Regions from separate parts of the Kitasatospora sp. NPDC127060 genome, predicted to be linked through region 1. Evidence: predicted binding sites of a transcription regulator. Region 1 holds the regulator's gene; the other holds the start of a gene.

Region 1 (11,843 bases):
TGTCAGCCGTGACGCCGGCCAGCTGGCCGAATCCCTGGTCCGCACCCGCCGCTACCTCGAACGCGGTGGCGCCATTCGCTGCCTGTTCGAGCGCGGCGCCCGCACCGACGCCCCGGCAGTGGCCTACGCGGCGGCGGCCACCCGACTCGGCTGCGGGATACGAGTGCTGGACCGGCCGTTCAAACGCTTCATGGTCTTCGACCGCACCGTCGCCGTCATCCCCGCCGCTCCGGACAACAGCAGCGCCGCCATCGTCGACGACCCGCCGACGGTGGCGTTCATCGTGGACGCCTTCGAGCAACTGTGGCACCAGTCCGACGCCGTCAACTGGGATTCCATGACAGAGGGTTCACCCGATCCGGACACCCGCGACCAGATCGCCCGCCTCCTCGCCCGAGGCCTCACCCAACGCGCCGTCGCCACCCGCCTCGGCCTCAGCGAGCGCACCGTGGCCAGTCACATCGCCCGCCTGCGCGAGCTGTACGACGCCGAGACCCTCTTCCAGCTCGGCTGGCAGATGGGGGGAGCCCGCAATGCCTGAGCCGGTACTCGACCTGCCCGACGCCGCCGCCCGCGAGCTCTACCGCGCGATCCTGGCCGAAGAAGGCCGGATACACATCGGTGAGATCTGCCCAGAGGACGAAGCCACCGTCAAGCGACTCGCCGACCTCGGACTGACCGTCCTCCGCGTTGCCGACAGCACCTACAGCGCGGTGAGCCCCCGTGCCGTCGGTGACCGCGTCGGGGCAGATCTGCGGGAGGAGAGTGCCCGCCTGCTCGTCCGGTCCGCCGAGGCGCCAGACCTGCTGGAGGACCTGACCCAGGCCCACGATCAGGTGGGTCGCCTGCTCGCGAAGGGGCTCACGCAGCGGGCGATCGCCAGCCGCACGGGGCTGAGCGAGCGGACCGTGGCCGGCCACATCGCCCGGCTGCGTGACGTGTACGACGCCGAGACCCTGTTCCAGCTCGGCCGGCAGAAGCGGGGAGCCCGGACGGGGGAGTCCGGTGGGTGAGTTCGGCTCAGCCGGTGGCGGCGCCGGTCGGCCAGTAGCCGGGAAGGGCGGTCTGCTGCCGGGGGACGTTGAAGCGGTCGCCGGGGGCGGTCCAGAAGCCCTCGCGGAGGGAGAGCGCCATGCCGGCCCAGTCCAGGGCGGTCTCCACGGTGTGGTGGAGGGCCTCCTGGGACCAGGTGTCGTCGAAGACCAGCGGCAGGACGGGGGCGACCTGCTCGATGGTGGCGATCAGCGGGTTGTGGGTGATGGCCTCGTCGACGAGCAGGACGATCGGCTTCCGCAGCGCCGACGCCCAACCGAGTTCGAGGCTGACCCCGGCCGAGAGCGGGGCACCGACGTAGGCGAACACCAGGTCCGCGGACTGCAGCGCCCGGAAGTCGGACGGCACCCGGGGCTCGGGCGCCCGGCCGGCAACGGTCCAGGCGTCGCTGTGGTGCGCGCTGTACACGGCGGCACCGCTGCGGAGCAGGGTGGTGCGGAGCGTCGTCAGCCGCGTCCGGCTGGCGAGCGTCACCACGCTGTCCGCGGGGCCGGTCAGCCGCATCAGCGGCGCGGCCAGGAACACACGTGCACGCCGACCCTCAGGGGCCTGGCTGTCGTTGTGACGCAGGTAGGGCTCGGTCATGTCGACTCCGGGGGAAGGCCGACCAGGGGAGAGTGCGTCGGCGAATGCGTTGGATTTGGGCTGCTCTGCGGCGTAATGCCGATGTTTGGTGAACGGCTAGTCATTTGACGGTACATTGGCAAGATGTGGTGTCTTGCCGGACCATTGGGAGCGAACTGATCGTCCATCGCATGACGCCACCCCGTCCAGGTTCACGAGGTGGCATCTGGATGCCTGGCAGGGAGATGACGCACGCATGCGACAGGGGGGATGGCGTAGCCACACGGCCATACGGCACTATGGGGGTGCGCGTTCCATGGCTGATGATTAGTTCGATACCTGGGTTTTGAGGGAAGTGGTTGGCTGATGTCTCGCATCCAACGGCACGTCCGGAGGGTCGTGCTCCCGGTTGTCATCGGTGTGGCGATGCTGGTGGCCGTGTGCTCCTCGCTCCCTCAGGAACGACCCGTGAGCTCCGGGCACATTGCTGCGGTTGCACTCATCCAAAACGACATAAACTGGACGTGAGGTTCGCCGCCCCCAGGTCACGGGAAAGTGCGGTGCCGCCCAGGTGCGGCTGGTGACTCACGGTTGGATCGGGGCGTCTTGGGTCGCTCGTCCGAGAACGTAGCCCAGTTGGAACAGCGAATCCACGTTGTAGTCGTCTCGCATCTCCGCTATGTGGCGCGCCAGGGTTCTTTCGCTGATGCCCAGGCGGCGTGCGATGACGCGGTGGTTCGTTCCTTCAAGCAGTAGTTCGATGATCGTCTGTCGCAGCCTGGAGACGACCTCCTGCGGAACTGCTCGATTCCCGTCGAACTCAAGTGCGCGGGCCCAGTTGCGTTCAAATATCTCATCGGCGAGATATTTGATGACGGATTGATCGTATATGAATGCCGCAAGGCCCATGTCATCGGCAACAGGAATTACAGCTATTCGGCGATCGATGATGATGAGTCTGGTGTAGGGCTCGTCCAGGGTGCGGAACTGTGAACCTGCCGCAGTCAAGGTGGTGACGTAGTCCCTGGTCGGCTGGTGATATCGCGTGCTCGCGTGGTAGATGGTTCTCATGCTGGCGCCAAGCCGGAGGACCGCAAGGTCGGGCTCGATGCTTGCTGCGAGGACCTCGGGCGGGCGAGGCCCGCCAGGCTGCATCGCAAGCGCTTCCACCAGTCCCTTTTCGGTGGACTGCCGGAGCCTCTGGTTTATGAGCGCTTTTCCGCGAACGTATTCGATCGGGCCGCCGATCTGGCTTGGCGAGTGAAATCCTTCGGCAAGTTCATTGAAATCCGTGGGGATCGATATAGCGCGGGACAGTAGATCCAGTGCCTGTCGCTGCCAAGTGAGGCTGAGGCTCATCGAAAGCTGTGCGGGGTCGACTGCCACGAACGTTCCGGGCTCATCGATATCGGGGACCAGTAGTCCGATTTCTGTCAGTTCGTTAAGTGCATCTGTGGCGGCATATTTATCGTCCTTTCGGATCGTCCTGCCGCGCCTCTGACTGATGGCCAGGAAGAGCTCTCGGGCTTCGGGTGACAGGGTGCGAGATCCATTCGCTGGAAGACCTGCCTGCTCCCGGCCGCTCATTTTTCTCTCCTTGCCATTTTCCGGACAAGATGGTTGGTGAAGCCCGTGGAATACGTGAATTCGACCGGCTCGGTGTGACCCTGCTGGTAGGCGAGGACCGTCCAGCGGACAGCCACTCTCTCACCACACGCCAGCCGCCGGCACCCCCCGAACAGGAGGGAGCCGGCGGCTGTGGTGCGGTCCGGGCCCCGGGTCAGCGCTTGGGGCGCCAGACGACGAGGGCGCTGGATTGCGGCGTGGGGGGCTGGTAGGGGACGAGGTCGCGGCGGTAGGAGGCGTGGACGGCGGCCTCGCGCTGCTGGATGGCGGTGGCGGCGCCTTCGAGGGAGTCGACCAGCTCGGTGATGCGGGACTGGAGGGCGGTGACCTGGTTCTCCAGCTCGATGATCCGTTTGATGCCGGCCAGGTTGATGCCCTCGTCCTGGGAGAGCCGCTGGACCTCGCGCAGCTGCTGGATGTCGCGGGCGGAGTAGCGGCGGCCGCGGCCGGCGGTGCGGTCGGGGCAGACCAGGCCGAGGCGGTCGTACTGGCGCAGGGTCTGCGGGTGGAGGCCGGAGAGTTCGGCGGCGACCGAGATGACGTACACCGGGGTGTCCTCGGTGAGCACGTACTGCGGCGGGGCGGCGGCGCGGCGGGGCCGACGGGGGCCGTTGCCGGGCAGGCCCTCGCCGAGGCCGGGGCCGATGGGGCCGTTGGAGTCCATCGGGCCGTCGGCGCCCATCGGATTCATCGGGTTGAGGGGGTTCGGGGACATCTGGTCGTCACGCTCCCTTCGCCGCCCGGAAGAGAGCGGCTCGTGGGTCGTCGGAGGCGGTGGCCTCGCGGTACTGCTCCAGCGCGTTCAGCGCGTCGCCGGTGACGTGCTGCGGCACCACGACCTCGACGGTGACGAGGAGGTCGCCGCGGGTGCCGTCCTTGCGGGTGGCGCCCTTGCCGCGGGCGCGCATGGTGAGGCCGTTGGCGCTGCCCGGGGGGAGCTTGAGCTTCACGGCGGGGCCGTTCAGCGTGGGCACCTCGATGGTGGCGCCGAGGGCGGCCTCGGGGAAGGTGACCGGGACGGTGACGGTGAGGTTGTCACCCTTGCGTCCGAAGACCGGGTGCGGGTCGACGTGCACGGTGACGTAGAGGTCGCCGGGCTGGCCGCCGCGTTCGCCCTGGGCGCCCTTGCCCTTGAGCCGGATCCGCTGGTCGGCCTGGACGCCGGCCGGGATGCGGACCTGCATGGTGCGGGCGGAGCTGGCCCGGCCGCTGCCGTGGCAGTCGGGGCACGGGTCGTCGACGATCATGCCGCGGCCGCGGCAGTCCTTGCACGGCTCGGAGAGTGCGAAGGCGCCCTGGCCGCGGCTGACGGTGCCGGCGCCGACGCAGGTCGGGCAGACCCGCGGGGTGGTGCCGGACTTGGCGCCGGTGCCGTTGCAGAGGCGGCAGGGGGCCTGGCTGGTCATCCGCAGCGGCACGGTCGCGCCGTCGACGGCCTCCTCGAAGGAGAGCGTCACTTCGGTCTCGACGTCGGCGCCGCGCCGGGGCTGGGCCTGCCGGGTGCCGCCGCGGTTGAAGAGGCCGCCGAAGACGTCGCCGATTCCGCCGCCGCCCCCGCCGCCCTGGTTGCCGCTGAAGAGGTCGCCGAAGTCGAAGCCGTAGCTGCCGGTGCCGGGGCCGCCGGTGCGGAACCCGCCGTTGGCGAAGAGGCTGCGGGCCTCGTCGTACTCCTTGCGGCGCTTCTCGTCGGAGAGGACGTCGTAGGCCTCGGAGATGTCCTTGAAGCGCTCCTCGGCCTTGGCGTCGCCCTTGTTCGCGTCGGGGTGGAACTCGCGGGCCAGCTTGCGGTAGGTCTTCTTGATCTCGGTGGCGGTGGCGTCCTTGGGCACGCCGAGGACCTTGTAGTAGTCCTTCTCCACGTAGTCCTTGCCACTCATGCGCCCACCTCGCCGAGCTCGGCAGCCGCGGAGCGGTACACGCACTTCAGAATGGTTCGCCCGCTGCGCTCGCTCACGGCTTCCGCCACCTCCCGATGTCCATCGTCACTGCGCTGTCAACAGCAGCCGAAAGAAGTGCTGTTGACAGCGCGCTGCGGAGTCGGCCGCCGTACTGGCCGGCGTACGACTCCGCAGCGCACTGGTTGTCAGCTGTCACAGGTTGTCAGCTGTCCGAGCCACCGTCGGACTTGTCCGGGTCGGCGGACTTGGCCTCGGCGTCCGGGCCGGGCGTCGTCTGGGTGCCGGGCTGGGGCTCGGCGACGGCGACCATGGCCGGGCGGATGATCCGCTCGCCGATGCGGTAGCCGGGCTGGAGGATCTGCACGCAGGTGTCCTCGGTGACGTCCGAGGAGTAGCTGTGCATCAGAGCCTCGTGCTGGGTCGGGTCGAAGGGCTCGCCCTCCTTGCCGAACTGCTGCAGGCCCAGCTTGGCGACGACCATCTCCAGGGAGTCGGAGACGGACTTGAAGCCGCCCGTCACCTCGCCGTGCTCGCGGGCGCGGCCGATGTCGTCCAGCACGGGGATCAGGGACTCCAGGATGTTGGAGACCGCGATCTCGCGGACCGTCAGCCGGTCGCGCTCGACCCGCTTGCGGTAGTTCTGGTACTCGGCCTGCAGGCGCTGCAGGTCAGCGGTGCGCTCGGCCAGCTCGCGCTTGGCCGCGGCGAGCTCGTCGGAGCCCTCGCCGGCACCGCCGGCCGCGGCTTCCTCGGCAGCCTTGATCACGGCTTCCTCGGCGGCGGAGTCGTCGCCGGGCTTACCGCCCTGCGGCTTGTCCGTCATGCCGACGCACCGCCCTTGGGCTTCTCGTCGTCCACGATCTCGGCGTCGACGACGTCGTCCTCCTTGGCGTGGGTGGACTCGCCGGCCGCGGCGGCACCGGCACCGGCGGCGTCGGCGTTGGCGTAGAGCGCCTGGCCGAGCTTCTGGGCGGTGGTGGAGACCTTCTCGGAGGCCTCGCGGATCTTCGCGATGTCCTCGCCCTTGAGGGCTTCCTTGAGCTCGCCGATGGCGGTCTCGACCTCGGTCTTGACGTCGGCGGGGAGCTTGTCGGAGTTGTCCGCGATGAACTTCTCGGTCGAGTAGACGAGCTGCTCGGCGGAGTTGCGGGTCTCGACGGCCTCGCGGCGCTTGTGGTCGTCCTCGGCGTACTGCTCGGCCTCGCGGCGCATGCGGTCGACCTCGTCCTTCGGCAGCGAGGAGCCGCCGGTGACGGTCATCTTCTGCTCCTTGCCGGTGCCGAGGTCCTTCGCGCCGACGTGCATGATGCCGTTGGCGTCGATGTCGAAGGTGACCTCGATCTGCGGCAGGCCGCGCGGCGCCGGCGGCAGGCCGGTCAGCTCGAACATCCCGAGCTTCTTGTTGTACGCCGCGATCTCGCGCTCGCCCTGGTAGACCTGGATCTGCACGGACGGCTGGTTGTCCTCGGCCGTGGTGAAGATCTCGGAGCGCTTGGTCGGGATCGTGGTGTTGCGCTCGATCAGCTTGGTCATGATGCCGCCCTTGGTCTCGATGCCGAGGGACAGCGGGGTGACGTCCAGCAGGAGGACGTCCTTGACCTCGCCCTTGAGGACACCGGCCTGGAGCGCGGCGCCGATGGCGACGACCTCGTCCGGGTTGACGCCCTTGTTGGCGTCCTGGCCGCCGGTCAGCTCCTTGACGAGCTCGGCGACGGCGGGCATGCGGGTCGAGCCACCGACCAGGACGACGTGGTCGATCTCGGAGAGCGAGATGCCGGCGTCCTTGATCACGTTGTGGAACGGGACCTTGCAGCGCTCGAGCAGGTCCGCGGTCAGCTGCTGGAACTGGGCGCGGGTGAGCTTCTCGTCCAGGTGCAGCGGGCCCTCGGCGGAGGCCGTGATGTACGGCAGGTTGATCGAGGTCTCGGAGGACGAGGACAGCTCGATCTTGGCCTTCTCGGCGGCCTCGCGAAGACGCTGCAGGGCCATCTTGTCCTTGGACAGGTCGACGCCGTGGCCGGACTGGAAGACCTTGACCAGGTGGTCGACGACGCGCTGGTCCCAGTCGTCGCCACCGAGGTGGTTGTCACCGTTGGTGGCCTTCACCTCGACGACCCCGTCGCCGATCTCCAGCAGGGAGACGTCGAAGGTGCCGCCGCCGAGGTCGAAGACCAGGATGGTCTGGTCGTCCTTGTCCAGGCCGTACGCGAGGGCGGCCGCGGTCGGCTCGTTGACGATGCGCAGGACGTTGAGGCCCGCGATCTCACCGGCCTCCTTGGTGGCCTGGCGCTCCGAGTCGTTGAAGTACGCCGGGACGGTGATGACGGCGTCGGTGACGGTCTCGCCCAGGTAGGCCTCGGCGTCGCGCTTCAGCTTCTGCAGCACGAAGGCCGAGATCTGCTGCGGGTTGAAGTCCTTGCCGTCGATGTTGATCTTCCACCCGGTGCCCATGTGGCGCTTCACCGAGCGGATGGTGCGGTCGACGTTGGTGACCGCCTGGCGCTTGGCCACCTCGCCGACCAGGACCTCGCCGTTCTTCGCGAAGGCGACGACGGACGGCGTGGTCCGAGCGCCCTCGGCGTTCGTGATGACGGTGGGCTCGCCACCCTCCAGAACGCTGACGACCGAGTTCGTCGTGCCGAGGTCGATGCCGACCGCGCGTGCCATCGTAGGTACCTCCACGGAAGAGTTGAGCTTTACGGGCTCAAGGATGCACGACTCGACGGGGGGCGTCAACAGGTATGAGTGCCAGTCGCTCAACTTTGCTGAGGCCCGACGCGGCGCGGACGGTGCCCGGCGGCGGGGCGGTGGCGGCGGCAATGGCGATGGCGGTGGCGGGGTCGGCGACGAGGGTGCGGGCCGCGGCGGTGCGGGCGACGGCGGCCGCGGACGGCCGGGGCGGCGGGCGTGCGGTCACGTGACTGCCGCCATAGCTTGGGAACCTTCTGGAGAACTGTTGCGCACCGGTAATGTCCGGGCCGTCGGCCCGGCAAGTTACCGACCAGTACAATCAGTTCGGAAAACTGCAGAACCGCAGAACCGCAGAACCGCAGACACTGCTCAACCGCAAGCCGCAGGAGACGGAGAGCGATGCAACTAGCAGCGATCGTCATCTCGCTGGTCACGTTCGTGATCGGCACCGCGCTCGCCCTCCGTGCGGCGTGGCACATCTTCAGGGTCGTGCTGACCGGCGCGCCGGACTCGACCCGCTTCGGGAAGCCCGCCCAGCGGGTCAAGACCGTCGCGACCGAGTTCTTCGGCCACACCCGGATGAACCGCTGGGGGATCGTGGGCATCGCCCACTGGTTCGTCGCGGTCGGCTTCTTCAGCCTGGTGCTGACCATCGTCAACGCGATGGGCCAGCTCTTCGACGCCGAGTGGGAACTGCCGATCATCGGCAACTGGATGATCTGGCAGCTCTTCGTCGAGCTCGTCGGCACCCTGACCACGCTGGGCATCGCCACCCTGATGGTGATCCGCCTGATGAGCCTGCCGTCCCGGTCGGGCCGCAAGTCCCGGTTCGCCGGCTCGATCGCCTGGCAGGCCTTCTACGTCGAGTACACGATCCTCGGCATCGGCCTCTGCATCCTGATGCTGCGCGCCCTGGAGGGCGCCCTGGCCGGCGTCGACTCGTACGGCCCGGAGCACCTGGTCTCGTACCCGATCACCTCCGCGCTGAGCGGCCTGTCGCACGGCACGCTGGAGAACCTGGTCTACCTGTTCGCGATGCTGAAGATCTGCATCTCGTTCGCGTGGGCGGTCACCATCGGCCTCAACCCCTCGATGGGCGTGGCCTGGCACCGCTTCCTCGGCTTCTTCAACATCTACTTCAAGCGCGAGGAGGACGGCGGCACCGCGCTCGGAGCGCTCCGTCCGATGACGAGCAAGGGCGAGCCGATCGACTTCGAGGACCCGGCCGAGGACGCCGTCTTCGGCGTCTCCCAGGTCGAGCACTTCTCCTGGAAGGGCATCCTCGACTTCTCCACCTGCACCGAGTGCGGTCGCTGCCAGTCGCAGTGCCCGGCCTGGAACACCGGCAAGCCGCTCTCGCCCAAGCTGCTGATCATGAGCCTGCGCGAGCACGCCTACGGCAAGGCCCCCTACCTGCTGGCCGGTGGCGGCAAGGACATGGAGGGCACCGAGCAGGCGACCGCCGAGCAGCTCAAGGACGTCCCGGCGGCCGCGCTGGCCGAGGCCGAGCGCCCGCTGATCGGCACCGCCGAAGAGAACGGCGTCATCGACCCGGACGTCCTGTGGTCCTGCACCACCTGCGGCGCCTGCGTCGAGCAGTGCCCGGTGGACATCGAGCACATCGACCACATCGTCGACATGCGCCGCTACCAGGTGATGATCGAGAGCAACTTCCCGACCGAGGCCGGGACGATGCTCAAGAACCTGGAGAACAAGGGCAACCCGTGGGGCATGGCCACCAAGGCCCGCCTGGACTGGGTCAAGGAGCTCAAGAAGGAGACCGGCATCGAGGTGCCGGTGATCGGCGAGGACATCGACCCCGCCGAGGTCGAGTACCTCTACTGGGTCGGCTGCGCCGGTGCCCTGGAGGACCGCGCCAAGAAGACCACCAAGGCCTTCGCGGAGCTGCTGCACACCGCCGGCGTGAAGTTCGCCATCCTCGGCAAGGAGGAGACCTGCACCGGTGACTCCCCGCGCCGCCTGGGCAACGAGTTCCTCTTCCAGATGCTCGGCGCGCAGAACGTGGAGACGCTGAACGCCGCGCTGGAGGACGCCCCGACCAAGCGGATCGTGGCCACCTGCCCGCACTGCTTCAACACCATCGCCAACGAGTACCCGCAGCTCGGCGGGCACTTCGAGGTGATCCACCACACCCAGCTGCTGCAGCACCTGATCGACGAGGGCAAGCTCGTCCCGGTGAACCCGGTCGAGGGCCTGATCACCTACCACGACCCCTGCTACCTGGGCCGCCACAACAAGGTCTACAGCCCGCCGCGCGAGATCATGGACAAGGTCCCCGGTCTGCGCCAGCAGGAGATGCACCGACACAAGGAGCGCGGCTTCTGCTGCGGCGCCGGCGGCGCCCGGATGTGGATGGAGGAGCGCATCGGCAAGCGGATCAACACCGAGCGCGTGGACGAGGCGCTGTCCCTCGACCCGGACATCGTCTCCACCGCCTGCCCGTTCTGCCTGGTGATGCTCTCCGACTCGGTCAACGGCAAGAAGAACGAGGGCGCGGCCAAGGAGCACCTCAAGGTGGTCGACGTGGCCCAGCTGCTGCTCGACTCGGTGAAGGCGACCCCGCCGGCCGAGGCCGAGGAGCCGGCGACGGTGGACGCGTAACCGCGACCGCTGTTCGACAGTTCTGCAACAACCGCCCGGCCCGGTGGACGCCGCCAACGCGCCCGCCGGGCCGGGCTTTTCGGTGCCCCGGGCGACGGCCGGCGGTACGGCGGGCGGACGGCGAGTGACGCTGATCGCACGACCGCCGGACGGGCATTCGGTCGGAAGGAAATACAGTAGGCGCCGGACCGGCGAGAGCCGGTCGACCCGTTCCAGGACGGGACCAGACCACCGACGGAGGTATCGGCCCGCCGGGCCGGGCCGCAGAGACCACAAGGGGAACAGCGCAGACCATGACCGAGGCGATCATGCTCGTCGGTGGTAAGGGCACGCGACTGCGTCCGCTGACCACCCACACTCCCAAGCCGATGCTGCCGGTTGCCGGTGTTCCGTTCATCGCGCACCAGCTGGCCCGCGCGGCCGCCGCCGGCGTCACCCGGGTGGTGCTGGCCACGTCCTACCTGGCCGAGGTGTTCGAGGACCACTTCCAGGACGGCACCCCGTACGGGATCGAACTGGTCTACCTGACCGAGCGCGAGCCGCTGGGCACCGGCGGGGCCATCCGCAACGCCGCCTCCGGGCTGACCTGCGGACCGGACGAACCGGTCCTGGTCTTCAACGGGGACATCCTCTCCGGCCTCGACATCGCCGCCCTGCGGGACGGCCACGTGGCCGCCGGGGCCGACGTCACGCTGCACCTCACCCGGGTGGAGGACCCGCGGGCCTTCGGCCTCGTCCCCACCGACGCCGACGGCCGGGTGCTGGAGTTCCTGGAGAAGCCGGAGACGCCGGAGCAGATCGTCACCGACCAGATCAACGCCGGCTGCTACGTCTTCACCCGGTCCGTCATCGACCGCATCCCGGCCGGCCGGGAGGTCTCCGTCGAGCGCGAGACCTTCCCCGAGCTGCTGGCCACCGGCGCCCTGCTGCGCGGCGTCGTCGACACCTCGTACTGGCTGGACCTCGGCACCCCGGGCGCGTTCGTCCGCGGCTCGGCCGACCTGGTCCTCGGCAAGGTCGACTCCCCGGCCGTCCCCGGCCCGACCGGCGACGCCCTGCTGCTGCCCGGCGCCACCGTCCACCCCGGCGCGGTGCTCAGCGGAGGCACCGTGGTCTCCGCCGACGCGGTGGTCGAGGCCGGCGCCATCGTCGAGGGCAGCGTGATCCTGCCCGGCGCGCTGATCGGCCCGGACACCCTGGTGAAGGACTCGATCGTGGGCGCCTACGCCACCGTCGGCGACCGCTCGGCGCTGGACGGCGCGGTGATCGGCGACGGCGCGATCGTGGAGTCCGACAACGAGCTGCCCAACGGCATCCGGATCGCCTGCGGCACCCTGCTGCCGGTCGGCGCCGTCCGCACCACGGCCGGCCCGGGCGGCTGCCCGGCCG
Region 2 (11,843 bases), on a different contig from region 1:
GCCTGCCAGAAGCCGTAGAAGTCGAGGGTCTCGGCCTTCTTGATGGCCGCGACGACGAGCTGGCGGTCGCCGTTCGGCTTGACCAGGTCGATGGCCAGGCCGAGGTTGACGTGCTCCGGCTTGACCAGGAAGGCCTTGCCGTCCTCCACCTTGTAGCTGTAGTTCATGCCCGGGGCGGCCTTGATGGCCTGGACCAGGGCGTAACCGATCAGGTGGGTGAAGGAGACCTTGCCGCCGCGGGCGCGCTGCAGGTGGTTGTTGATGACGATGCGGTTGTCGATCAACAGCTTCGCCGGGACGGCGCGGACCGAGGTCGCGGTCGGCACCTCCAGCGAGGCGTCCATGTTGGTGGCGACGGCCTTGGCCGGGCCGCGCAGCTGGACCAGCTCGGGGCCGGCCGCGGCGGTGGCGGCGGGCGCGGCCGGGGCGGCGGCCTTGGGGGCCGGCGGCGCGGCGGGCGCGGCGGCGAGCGGTGCGGCAGCCGGGGCCGGAGCGGCCGGGGCGGCGGGTGCGGCAGGTGCGGCCGGAGCAGCAGCAGCGGCGGGCACGGGGGCAGCGGCAGGGGTCGGCGTGGGGCCGGCCTGGGTCGCGGCCTGGGTCACTGGGGTCACCTCGGTACCGGGCTTGTAGTCGGCGAAAAAGTCCCACCAGGCTCGGTCTACCGAGTTCGGGTCCTGGAGGTACTGCTGGTAGATCTCATCGACGAGCCACTCATTGGGGCCGAAGCCAGTGGGCTTCTCCGTACTGCGTGGGGCCGAGCTGTTGGGGGTTTCAGGGGACTGTGGCGACACGGCGGCAACCGCCCTCTTCCGCTTCCTTTTGGGATGTTTGGACAGCGGGGATTAAGGCTACGCCCCTGACCAGTGATCGCGCAGTCCCCGGGCCCCAGGCGTCGCCCAGATCACAGTCCTGACCTGCAGGTTGGCTGAAAAAGTACGTTAGAAAGCCGTATCTGAGGGGAACCGATCGGGCCCGATCGCCCCGCAAAGCGGGGCGAAAGCGGACAAACAGCCAGGCGAATCGATTGACGATCTTCGTATGCGTCTGTGTCGGATCTGTGACAAATGTCCCGGCGCTCAGGACTGTCCCGGCAGCCGGACCTCGATCCGACAGCCGCGCGGCGACTCCGCCACGGCGATCCGGCCGCCGTGCAGGTCCACCGCCCAGCGGGCGATCGCCAGGCCCAGCCCGGTGCCGCCGTCCGCGCCCGGTCCGGCGGCGGTCGCGGTGCCGCTGCGGCTGAACCGTTCGAAGACCCGGCCGCGGTCCGCCGGCGGGATGCCCGGACCCTCGTCCTGGACCTCCAGCAGCAGGCCGCCCTCCTCGCCCTCGGGTCTGGCGCGCACCGTGACGGTGCCGCCGGGCGGGGAGTGCTTGCAGGCGTTGTCGACCAGGTTGGCGACCACCTGGTGGAGCCGTTCCGGGTCCGCCACGGCGGTCAGCCCGGCGGGGCTGACCTCCAGGGCCAGTCGGACGTCGCCGCGCCGGGAGAACGCCCCGCCGGCCGTCGCGCCGTCCACGGTGACCCCGCGCAGCACGCCGTCCAGGAACTCGCGCACCTCGAACGGGCGGGCGTCCAGGTCGACCACGCCGTCGTCGATCTTGGAGAGGTCCAGCAGGTGGGTGACCAGTCGGCCGAGCCGCTCGGTCTGCTCCAGCGCGGCCCCCAGCGTCGCCGGATTGGGCTGGACGACGCCGTCCACCACGTTCTCCAGCACGGCGCGCAGCGCGGCGATCGGCGTGCGCAGCTCGTGCGAGACGTTGGCGACCAGCTCGCGGCGGTGCCGGTCGGCGGCCTGGAGGTCGGCGGCCATGGCGTTGAAGGCGGCCGCCAGCTCGCCGATCTCGTCGCGCGAACTCACCTCGACCCGGCGGCTGTAGTCGCCGGAGGCCATCGCGCGGGCGGCGTCCGTCATCTCGCGCAGCGGGGCGGTCAGCCCGTGCGCGAGGAACTGCATGAACAGCAGCGAGGCGATCATGGAGAAGACCATGATGATCCGGATCTGGGTCTCGGACCTGATCGCGACGACCACCATCCCGGTGGCCAGGAACACGGAGACGATCACCAGCAGGGCGAGCTTGCCCTTGATCGAGCGGACCGGGTCGAGCGGACGGATGTCGGCCCAGACCCGGCTGGCCGCGCGGGCTGCCAGGTTCTGCGGGCGCGCGCCGTCGGCGTCCCCGTTGCGTTGCTGTGGAAAGGTCATTGGTCCCCTGTGATCCCCGCGTGGTGTCACGGCGGTGCCGGACACGGGCCCCCCGGTGGCCCGTCGCCCGGAGCCCCCGTCAGGAGAGCGGGGCCTCCAGCGCGTATCCGACGCCGTGGACGGTGCGGATCCAGCTGGCACCGATCTTGCGGCGGAGCGCCTTCACGTGGCTGTCGACGGTGCGGGTGCCGGACGCGTCGGTCCAGTCCCAGACCTCGGCCAGCAGCTGCTCGCGGGTGAGCACCGCGCGCGGCTGGGCGGCCAGGCAGGCCAGCAGGTCGAACTCGGTCGGCGTCAGGTGGACGTCGCCCGAGGCGAGCCGGACCCGGCGCTGCACGTGGTCGATCTCCAGCTCGCCGAAGCGCAGGCTGCCGAGCGCGGGCGTGCGGGCGGCCTGCTGGGCGCGCTCGACGCGGCGCAGCAGCACGTTGACCCGGGCGGCCAGTTCGCGCATCGAGAAGGGCTTGGTCATGTAGTCGTCGGCACCGACGCCGAGGCCGACCAGCAGGTCCGTCTCGTCGTCGCGGGCGGTCAGCATCAGTACCGGCACCGGGCGTTGGGCCTGGATCCGGCGGCACACCTCCAGCCCGTCGAAGCCGGGCAGCATGATGTCCAGGACCACCAGGTCCGGCTGCCAGGTGTGGAAGCCGTCCACCGCGCCGGGGCCGTCGTGGGCCACGGCGACCTTGAACCCCTCGGCGCCCAGCCGGGCGGCGATCGACTCGGCGATCGTGGGTTCGTCCTCCACCACCAGCACTCTGCGCTGGCTGCTCACAGTGCCGCCGGTGTTGGGGTTGTCCTGCTGAATTTCTGTCACGGTCACGCCACCGCCCCCAGGGCTGCGGGCCGGCCACCTGTGGGGATGGCGGGGCTCCGCTCGTAGTCTTGTTCCGTCGTGGACTGTGCCGGGTCCGCCGTCCCGTCGCGCGCCCGGGAGCGGCGGGCGGATGGTCTTCCGCCCACTTCTCCCGCGCACTCCGCAGCGTACGGACAGCGGATGCCTCCCGGCAGGTGGACCGGACGTTTCCGGCCCGCGGAGAGCGGCTGTCCGGCCGCCCTTGGGCCCACTGCACGAGTGGGCACGGGCCGATACCTTACCCGGCGAATTTTCACTGCGTAACGGTACGTATGCAGTTCAGTTGACGCCAAGTCGCCGGTCAGAGCCCCTACTGACGCGTTAATCGGGAGAAGGTCTGGACCAATGTCGGTAATCCGGCCGCTCCCCGCGTCGACGGTCTTCACGGGCTTTTCTCAGGTGCCTCTCAGAACCTCGACGTAGCGTGGCCGCGACAACGCCGCGCAGGGCGGAATCCGGCGTCCGCGCCGGTACTCCGGGCACCTTCGGGCACCGCCGGCCGCGGGCGTGGAGCGGAGGCGTCATGGCGGGACTGCGGCGGGACTCCGCCGGGCGCGGGTCCGCGCGGGTGCCGTACGGAATGCTCCGGTGCGGACTTCGCGGCGGCGTCCTCGAATGGCTGCTGGAACGCGTGCCGACGCCCCGGCGCACTCCCTTCACGCTCGGATATCTGGCCGTGGTGGGAGCGACTTCCACCCTCGCCCGGCTCGCCGATCCGGAACTCGTCCAGCGCTTGCAGGAGGCCTCCAGTTCGGACGGCCACAACCTGCTCCAGCACCCGTTGCGGGCTCTCGTGCTCAGCGGGGTCTGGGTGGCCGGCGGCGACTGGGTCCCCTACCTGTGGGGATTCGCCCTCACCCTGGCGCCGCTGGAGCGCCGGGTCGGCCCGGCCCGGGCGGCGGCGGTGTTCGCGATCGGGCACGTCGCGGCCACGCTGCTCTCCCAGGGCGTGGTGATCACCGCGGTGGAGGCCGGGCGGCTGGCGCCGGAGGCGATGGACCGGCTGGACATCGGGGTCAGCTACGGGGTGTTCGCCTGCCTGGGCGCGGCGGCCGGGGCACTGCCGCGGTCCGCCCGGGTGGCGGTGCTGGCCGGTGCCGGGCTGATGATCGTCCAGCAGATCGTCACCGGGAAGGACCTGGTCACGGCCGTGGGGCACCCGGCCGCGCTGCTCACCGGGACGGCGCTGTGGCCCTGGCTGCGCCGGATCGAGCGCCGCCCGCCGCGGCCGCGGATCCGCTCGGCGCGGCTCCGGGGGGTCGGCTCCGCCGCCTCCTCGACCGCTCAGGTCTTCGCGGTGGTGCGGGCCGGGGTGCGGCCGCCGTCCGCCGCGCGCTGACGCCGGGGCCCTCTTGGGCCGTTCTTTCCCCGCCCTTTTGACGGCGCCTCCACTCGACCGCCCCGGTGACGGCGCGTTCGCTCACAGCGAACAAGATGCCGGGAACATCCGGTGCCCGCGAAGACTTAGTCAGGTCGACTCAAGTTCGCTGACTGGGGAGAGATCATGGCATCGACGTCCACACCGCTCACCCTGCCCGTGCTGCCGCTCGACGACGAGGTCGTCCTCCCGGGCATGGTCGTTCCGCTGGACCTCAAGGACACCGAGGTGCGCGCCGCGGTCGAGGCCGCCCGCGCGGCGGTCACCGGCTCCGGCAAGCCGCAGGTCCTGCTGGTCCCGCGGGTGGACGGCTCGTACGCGGCGGCCGGCACGCTGGCCACCGTGGAGCAGGTCGGCCGCCTCGCCGACGGCGACCCCGCCGCACTGGTGCGCGCCGTGCGCCGGGTCCGGATCGGGGTCGGCACCACCGGCCCCGGCGCCGCGCTCTGGGTGGAGACCACGCCCTTCAAGGAGTCCTCGGTCGGCATGCCGGTGGCCGGTCGGGCCGCCGAGCTGGTCAAGGAGTACAAGGCGCTGTCCACCCAGTGGCTGCGCAGGCGCGGCGCCTGGCAGATCGTCGACCGCGTCGACCGGATCGAGGGCGTCGGCGAGCTCGCCGACAACATCGGCTACGCGCCCTTCGCCACCGCCGAGCAGAAGCTCAAGGTGCTGCTGGAGGCCGACCAGGTCGCCCGACTGGAGTACGCGCTCACCCTGCTGCGCGACCACCTCGCCGAGGAGGAGGTCAACGACACCATCCGCAAGGACGTCGAGGAGGGCGTGGCCAAGCAGCAGAAGGAGTTCCTGCTCCGCCGCCAGCTGGAGGCCGTCCGCAAGGAGCTGGCCGAGCTGAACGGCGACCCGGCCGACGAGGAGGGCGACTACCGCGCCCGGGTCGAGGCCGCCGACCTGCCCGAGAAGGTCCGCGAGGCGGCGCTCAAGGAGGTCGACAAGCTGGAGCGCTCCTCCGACCAGTCACCCGAGGGCTCCTGGATCCGCACCTGGCTGGACACCGTCCTGGAGCTGCCCTGGAACGAGCGCACCGAGGACGCGTACGACATCGCCGGCGCCCGCGCCGTGCTGGACGCCGACCACGCCGGCCTCGGCGACGTGAAGGAGCGGATCGTCGAGTACCTGGCCGTCCGCAAGCGCCGGGCCGACCAGGGGCTCGGCCTGATCGGCGGCCGCCGGGGAGGCGCGGTGCTCGCCCTGGTCGGCCCGCCCGGCGTCGGCAAGACCTCGCTCGGTGAATCGGTGGCCCGCGCCATGGGCCGCAAGTTCGTCCGGGTCGCGCTCGGCGGCGTCCGGGACGAGGCGGAGATCCGCGGCCACCGGCGCACCTACGTCGGCGCGCTGCCCGGCCGGCTGGTGCGGGCGATCAAGGAGGCCGGCTCGATGAACCCGGTCGTCCTGCTCGACGAGATCGACAAGGTCGGCTCCGACTACCGGGGAGACCCGGCCGCCGCCCTGCTGGAGGTGCTGGACCCGGCCCAGAACCACACCTTCCGGGACCACTACCTGGAGGTCGAGCTCGACCTCTCCGACGTCGTCTTCCTCGCCACCGCCAACGTGCTGGAGGCCATCCCCGAGCCGCTGCTCGACCGGATGGAGCTGGTCCGCCTGGACGGCTACACGGAGGACGAAAAGGTCGTCATCGCCCGCGACCACCTGCTCCCGCGCCAGCTGGAGAAGGCCGGCCTCGGCGACGGACAGGTCAGCGTCGACGAGGAGGCGCTGCGCCGCCTCGCCGGGGAGTACACCCGGGAGGCGGGCGTGCGCACCCTGGAGCGCTCGATCGCCCGGGTGCTGCGCAAGATCGCCGCACAGGCCGAGCTGGGCGAGCGCGAGCTGCCCGCCACGGTCGGCGCGGAGCACCTGCGCGCCCTGATCGGCCGACCGCACCACGTGCCGGAGTCCGCCCAGCAGCCCGCCGAGCGGCGCACCGCCGTCCCCGGGGTGGCCACCGGCCTCGCCGTCACCGGAGCCGGCGGCGACGTCCTCTACATCGAGGCCTCGCTGGCCGACGCCGAGACCGGCGGCACCGGGCTGACCCTCACCGGGCAGCTGGGCGACGTGATGAAGGAGTCCGCGCACATCGCGCTCTCCTTCCTGCGTTCGCGCGGTGCCGAGCTGGAACTGCCGGTCACCTCGTTGCGCGACCGCGGCGTGCACCTGCACGTCCCGGCCGGGGCCGTCCCCAAGGACGGGCCGAGCGCCGGCATCACCATGACCACGGCGCTGGCCTCGCTGCTCTCGGGCCGCAAGGTGCGCACCGACGTGGCGATGACGGGCGAGGTGTCGCTGACCGGGCGGGTGCTGCCGATCGGCGGGGTGAAGCAGAAGCTGCTCGCCGCCGACCGGGCCGGCCTCACCACGGTGATCATCCCCAAGCGCAACGAGGCCGACCTGGACGACGTCCCCGCCGAGGTGCTGGAGCGGCTCACCGTCCACCCGGTGGCGGACGTCCGGGAGGTGCTCGCGCTGGCCCTGGAGCCCGCCGGGGTGCTGGTCGCCGCGGCCTGACGTGGCCGACGGGGGGACGGCCGCTCCGCGTGCAACACTGCGGAGATGCCGTCCCCCACGCAGCGCGCCCTGGCCCGGGTGCCGGCCCGGCTGCGCCCGTTCCTGGTGCGGCACCGCCGACCGGTGAAGTTCCTGCTGGTCGGCAGCGGCTGCTTCGCGCTCACCACGGTGATCGACTTCGAGCTCAAGTTCACCGTCCTGGCGCACGCGCCGGTGGTGGCGCTGACGGTGGCGACGGTGATCGCCACCGTCGTCTCCTATGTACTCAACCGCCGCTGGGCCTTCCGGACGGACGGGCGCCCACCGGAGGCCCTGCTGTTCTTCCTGGTCAGCGCGGTGGCGATCGGCGTGAACGTGATCCCGCTGGCGCTCTCCCGGTACGCCCTCGGCCTGCGCGAGCCCTACCTCAGCCCGTTCCAGCAGGAGGTCGCGGACTTCCTCAGCGGGATGGTCGTCGGCACCTTCGTCGCCATGCTGTTCCGCTTCTGGGCGATGCGGCGCTGGGTCTTCACCAGCCCCGTCGTGCGGACGCACTCCGAGGTGGAACCCGGTTACGCTGCACCCGAGATGCCACGGGACGCGACCTGAGTCCAAGAGGTGCGCCGTGACCGTGAGCCGCTCCGTGACCGTGAGCCGCTCCGTGACCGTGAGCGCTCCGAGACCGTGAGGTGAGAGTTATGCGCGGGGAGCCGGACGGCGTTCGGGCCGGGCCCGCCAGCCAGCAGGGGATGCGCCGGGCCAACCTGGCCCTGGTGCTCGGGGTGATCGCCCGCGGCCCCCGCTCGCGCGCCGAGGTGGCCGCCGAGACCGGGCTGACCAGGGCCGCGGTCTCCTCGCTCGCCGAACAGCTGATCTCCGGCGGCCTGGTCGTCGAGGAGGGCCCGGCCGCCCCCAGCGGCAAGGTCGGCCGCCCCGGCACCGCGCTCGGACTCAACCCGCTGGGCCCCGGCGGCCTGGGCGCCGAGATCGGCGTCCGCCACCTCGGCGTCTGCGTGGTCGACCTGCGCGGGGAGGTCCGCGCCTGGCGCCGCCAGGAGAGCGCCAACCGCGGCCGGCCGCCCGCCGCCGTGATGACCGACCTCGCCCGGCTGATCCACTCGGCCGTCGCCGAGTCGGGCCTGCGCCCGGCCGGGCTCACCCTGGCCGTCCCCGGGCTGGTCGGCGGCGGGGTGCTCCAGCGGGCCGCCAACCTCGGCTGGCAGGACGTCCCGCTGGCCGCCGCGCTGCGCCCGGCGCTGCGGCTGGCCGGGGACGGCCTGGGGGAGCTGCCGGTGGAGGCGGACAACGAGGCCAACCTCGGCGGACTGGCCGAACGGTGGCTGGGCGAGAGCCCGGAGGACTTCCTGTACGTCTCCGCCGAGGCGGGCGTCGGCGCGGCCGTGGTGGTCGGCGGCCGACTGCTGCGCGGGGCGCGCGGCTACGCGGGCGAACTCGGGCACATGCCCGTCCACCCGGAGGGGCCGCGCTGCGCCTGCGGGGCGCACGGCTGCCTGGAGCAGTACGCGGGCGAGACGGCGGTGCTGCGGGCGGCCGGGCTGGCCGGCGTGCGCGGCGACTGGGTGACGCTGCTGGCCGAACGGGCCGCCGCCGGGGACGAACCGGTCCGGGCCGCGCTGGCCGGGGCGGGCTCGGCACTCGGCATCGCGGCCGCCGGGGCGGTCAACCTGCTGGACCCGGCCGAAGTGGTGCTGGGCGGCGGCTACGCCCGGCTGGCGCCCTGGCTGCTGTCGGCGATGCGGCGCGAGCTGACCGCCCGGGTGACGGTACGGCCGTGGACGCCGGAGCGGCTGACGGTCTCCCGGCTGGGCCGGCGCGGCCCGCTGCTGGGCGCGGCGGTGGGCGTGGTGCGCGCGATCGTCGCCGACCCGGGGCCGCTCGCGGGCGGCTGAGCCCGGCCCGTACCCCTTCGGAACGCGACCGAGCCCCCGGCCGTGCTGGCCAGGGGCTCGGGTCGGTGCCGGAGCGGTGCCGGATCGGTGCCGCGTCGGGGCTCAGGCCGTGGCGGGGGCCTCGGTGGTGAGCTCGCGCTCGCCGTCGCGCGGGCCGCGCGGGCCGCGCAGGACGGCGAGGAAGGCGACGCCGATGCCGATCACCGCCCAGATCACCAGGACCAGGATCGGCATGCCCAGGTTGGTGGAGCTGAAGTAGGCGATCGACTTGGTGGCGCTGGTGCCGGCGCCGTTGGGGATCAGCGAGCCGATCGCGCGCCAGAACGGCGGCATCATCGGGGCGGGGTAGACGCCGCCGGCGCTCGGGTTGCCGAGCACCACGAAGACCAGCACGGCCAGGCCGATGCCGATGATGCCGAACAGGCACTGCAACGCCATGGTGAAGGCGCCGACCGTGAACACCACCAGGGCGCCGATCGCGGTCAGGGCCAGGATCGAGCCGGGCATCGCGTCCAGCACCGGTCCGGCGATGATCGTGCCGCCGAGGCCGGCGCCGACCGAGTACAGCGCCAGGACGCCGAGGCGGATCAGCAGGCGGTGGACGTTGGCCGGCTTGGAGCCGGCGCTGATGCCGAGGATGGAGGCGACCAGGTAGCCGCCGACGCACCAGCCGATGACCAGGTAGAACGCGGTGAGGCCGTTGGTGTCGCCCTTGGCCAGCGGGACGACGTCCTCGACCCTGACGGTGCGGCCCTGGGACTTGTCCAGTGCGGTGGTGATGCTCTCGGCGGCCTTGGCGGCGGAGGTGCCGCGGGCGCTGCCGGTGAGCAGGGTGTCCTCGGTGCCGTTCGGGTCCACGACCAGCGCGGCGTAGATCTTCTGGTCCTTGATCTGCTGGGTCGCCGTCTCGGTGTCCGGCGCGGTGACGGGCTTGACGGCCTCGTCCGGCACCGACCCCAGGGCCGCCACCAGCTTGGGCGTGACCTGCGGCGGGGCGACCACCGCGATCGACAGCTTGTGCGGGGTCGGGTGGTGCAGCGCTCCGACGTACGAGGTGATGAAGCCGAGCTGCAGCAGCAGCACCCCGATCACGAGCAGTGCCGCACGCGGTGTGACCGCGCCCTTCAGTTCCGCGACGAATCCCTGCCCCCGGGCGGCCATCCACATCTCCTTGCGTATCGGCGGAAAACGGATACTTAATACCATGAACTAACTGGGTTGTCCTACCTCCCGCGCCGATTCTCGGCCACCGCCGCTGGGCGATACTGGCGCGGTGACGGACGAGGAAGCCCTGGTGGCGGTGGAGCGTGAGGTAGGGCTGATGTTCCGGCGGGGCCGCGCGAGAGTGGCGGAACTCTCACGTCGGGTGCACCCCGGGCTGGACGGCATGGCGTACAGCATGCTCGGTTACATCGAGCAGGCCGGGCGGGTGCGGGTGACGGACGTCGGCGTGCACTTCGCGGTCGGCAAGGGGACGGTGAGCCGGCAGATCCGCGCGCTGGAGGAGCTCGGCCTGGTCGCCCGGGAGGCGGACCCGCTGGACCGCCGGGCGGCGCTGGTCTCGCTGACCGAGGACGGCCGGCGGCGCTACGAGTCGGCCCGGGACGTCCGGATGCGACGGGTGCGCGAGGTGATGAACGGCTGGCCGCGCGAGGACGTGGACCGGTTCGCCGAGCTGCTGCACCGCTTCAACGAGGTGCTGGGGGAGCCGCCCGCGGAGTGAGCGGGCCGCCCGGGCGCGGGCTTTGCTGGAGCTTGAAGAAAGTTGCCCTAGTCAACCATCGGTCGTATGGTTGCTTAAGGCAACAAATTTTCATGCCCCGCGTACCCCCGCACCCCGCGCTCCACGCCCAGCCCGCCTCGCCGAAGGACCCAGATGACCGTGACCACCGAGGCCTCGACCGGCACCGCAGCCGCCGTCGACGACCGACCGATGACCCACCGGCAGGTGATGGAGGCACTGTCCGGCCTGCTGCTCGGCCTGTTCGTGGCCGTGCTCTCCTCGACCGTCGTCTCCAACGCCCTGCCGCACATCCTCACCGACCTGCACGGCGGCCAGTCCGCCTACACCTGGGTCATCACCGCGGCGCTGCTCACCATGACCGCCGCCACCCCGATCTGGGGCAAGCTCTCCGACCTCGTCAGCAAGAAGCTGCTGCTCCAGATAGCCCTGCTGATCTACATCGCCACCTCCGCGCTGGCCGGGCTCTCGCAGAACACCGGCGAACTGATCGCCTGCCGAGCCCTGCAGGGCGTCGGCGCCGGCGGTGTCGTCGCGCTCGGCCAGATCTGCCTGGCCGCGATGGTCCCGCCGCGCGAGCGCGGCCGGTACAGCGGCTACTTCGGCGCGGTCTTCGCCCTCGCCACCATCGGCGGCCCGCTGATCGGCGGCGTCATCGTCGACACCTCCTGGCTCGGCTGGCGCTGGTGCTTCTACGTCGGCATCCCGTTCGCCGTGACCGCGATCCTGGTGGTGCAGCGCACCCTCAAGCTGCCGGTGGTCAAGCGCAAGGTGAAGATCGACTACCTGGGCGCGCTGGTCATCACCGGCGCCGTCAGCCTGCTGATGATCTGGATCACCCTGGCGGGCACCAACTACCCGTGGCTGTCCTGGCAGACCGCGGTGATGGTCGGCGGCGGCCTGCTGCTGGGCGCCCTGGCGATCGTGGTCGAGCGCCGCGCCGCCGAGCCGATCATCCCGCCGGACCTCTTCAAGTACCGCACCGTCACCCTGGCCGCGATCGCCAGCGTGCTGGTCGGCGTCGGGATGTACGGCGCGACCACCTTCCTCAGCCAGTACTTCCAGCTGGCCCGGGACAAGTCGCCGACGACGGCCGGCCTGATGACCCTGCCGATGATCGTCGGCCTGGCGGTCTCCTCCGCCGTGGCCGGCCGGCTGATCACCAAGTACGGCAGGTGGAAGGCCTACCTGGTCACCGGCACCGCGCTGCTGGCCGTCGGCTTCGGCCTGCTCGGCACCGCCCGGGTCG

The links. The regulator HspR, encoded in region 1, represses chaperone genes until heat shock. The targets are predictions, from matches to a motif close to TTGAGNNNNNNNNNCTCAA.
Region 2: a site for HspR is predicted at 4,527-4,545, ahead of lon (endopeptidase La). Genes of this name have one in related genera too.

What each region holds. Positions count from the first base shown of each region.
Region 1 covers NZ_JBHXEG010000027.1:42,455-54,297, forward strand. The annotation lists gene ACFWIS_RS17340 (helix-turn-helix domain-containing protein) at 1-541, shown strand, start outside; gene ACFWIS_RS17345 (LuxR C-terminal-related transcriptional regulator) at 534-1,013, shown strand; gene ACFWIS_RS17350 (hypothetical protein) at 1,021-1,638, opposite strand; gene ACFWIS_RS17355 (helix-turn-helix domain-containing protein) at 2,203-3,204, opposite strand; gene ACFWIS_RS17360 (heat shock protein transcriptional repressor HspR) at 3,398-3,907, opposite strand; gene dnaJ (molecular chaperone DnaJ) at 3,966-5,120, opposite strand; gene grpE (nucleotide exchange factor GrpE) at 5,344-5,964, opposite strand; gene dnaK (molecular chaperone DnaK) at 5,961-7,808, opposite strand; gene ACFWIS_RS17380 ((Fe-S)-binding protein) at 8,232-10,454, shown strand; partial or broken gene ACFWIS_RS17385 (sugar phosphate nucleotidyltransferase) at 10,748-11,812, shown strand.
Region 2 covers NZ_JBHXEG010000003.1:22,667-34,509, forward strand. The annotation lists gene ACFWIS_RS03175 (multifunctional oxoglutarate decarboxylase/oxoglutarate dehydrogenase thiamine pyrophosphate-binding subunit/dihydrolipoyllysine-residue succinyltransferase subunit) at 1-791, opposite strand, end outside; gene ACFWIS_RS03180 (sensor histidine kinase) at 1,077-2,207, opposite strand; gene ACFWIS_RS03185 (response regulator transcription factor) at 2,287-3,024, opposite strand; gene ACFWIS_RS03190 (rhomboid-like protein) at 3,644-4,402, shown strand; gene lon (endopeptidase La) at 4,568-6,964, shown strand; gene ACFWIS_RS03200 (GtrA family protein) at 7,010-7,552, shown strand; gene ACFWIS_RS03205 (ROK family protein) at 7,642-8,853, shown strand; gene ACFWIS_RS03210 (ABC transporter permease) at 8,956-10,014, opposite strand; gene ACFWIS_RS03215 (MarR family winged helix-turn-helix transcriptional regulator) at 10,127-10,576, shown strand; gene ACFWIS_RS03220 (MDR family MFS transporter) at 10,730-11,843, shown strand, end outside.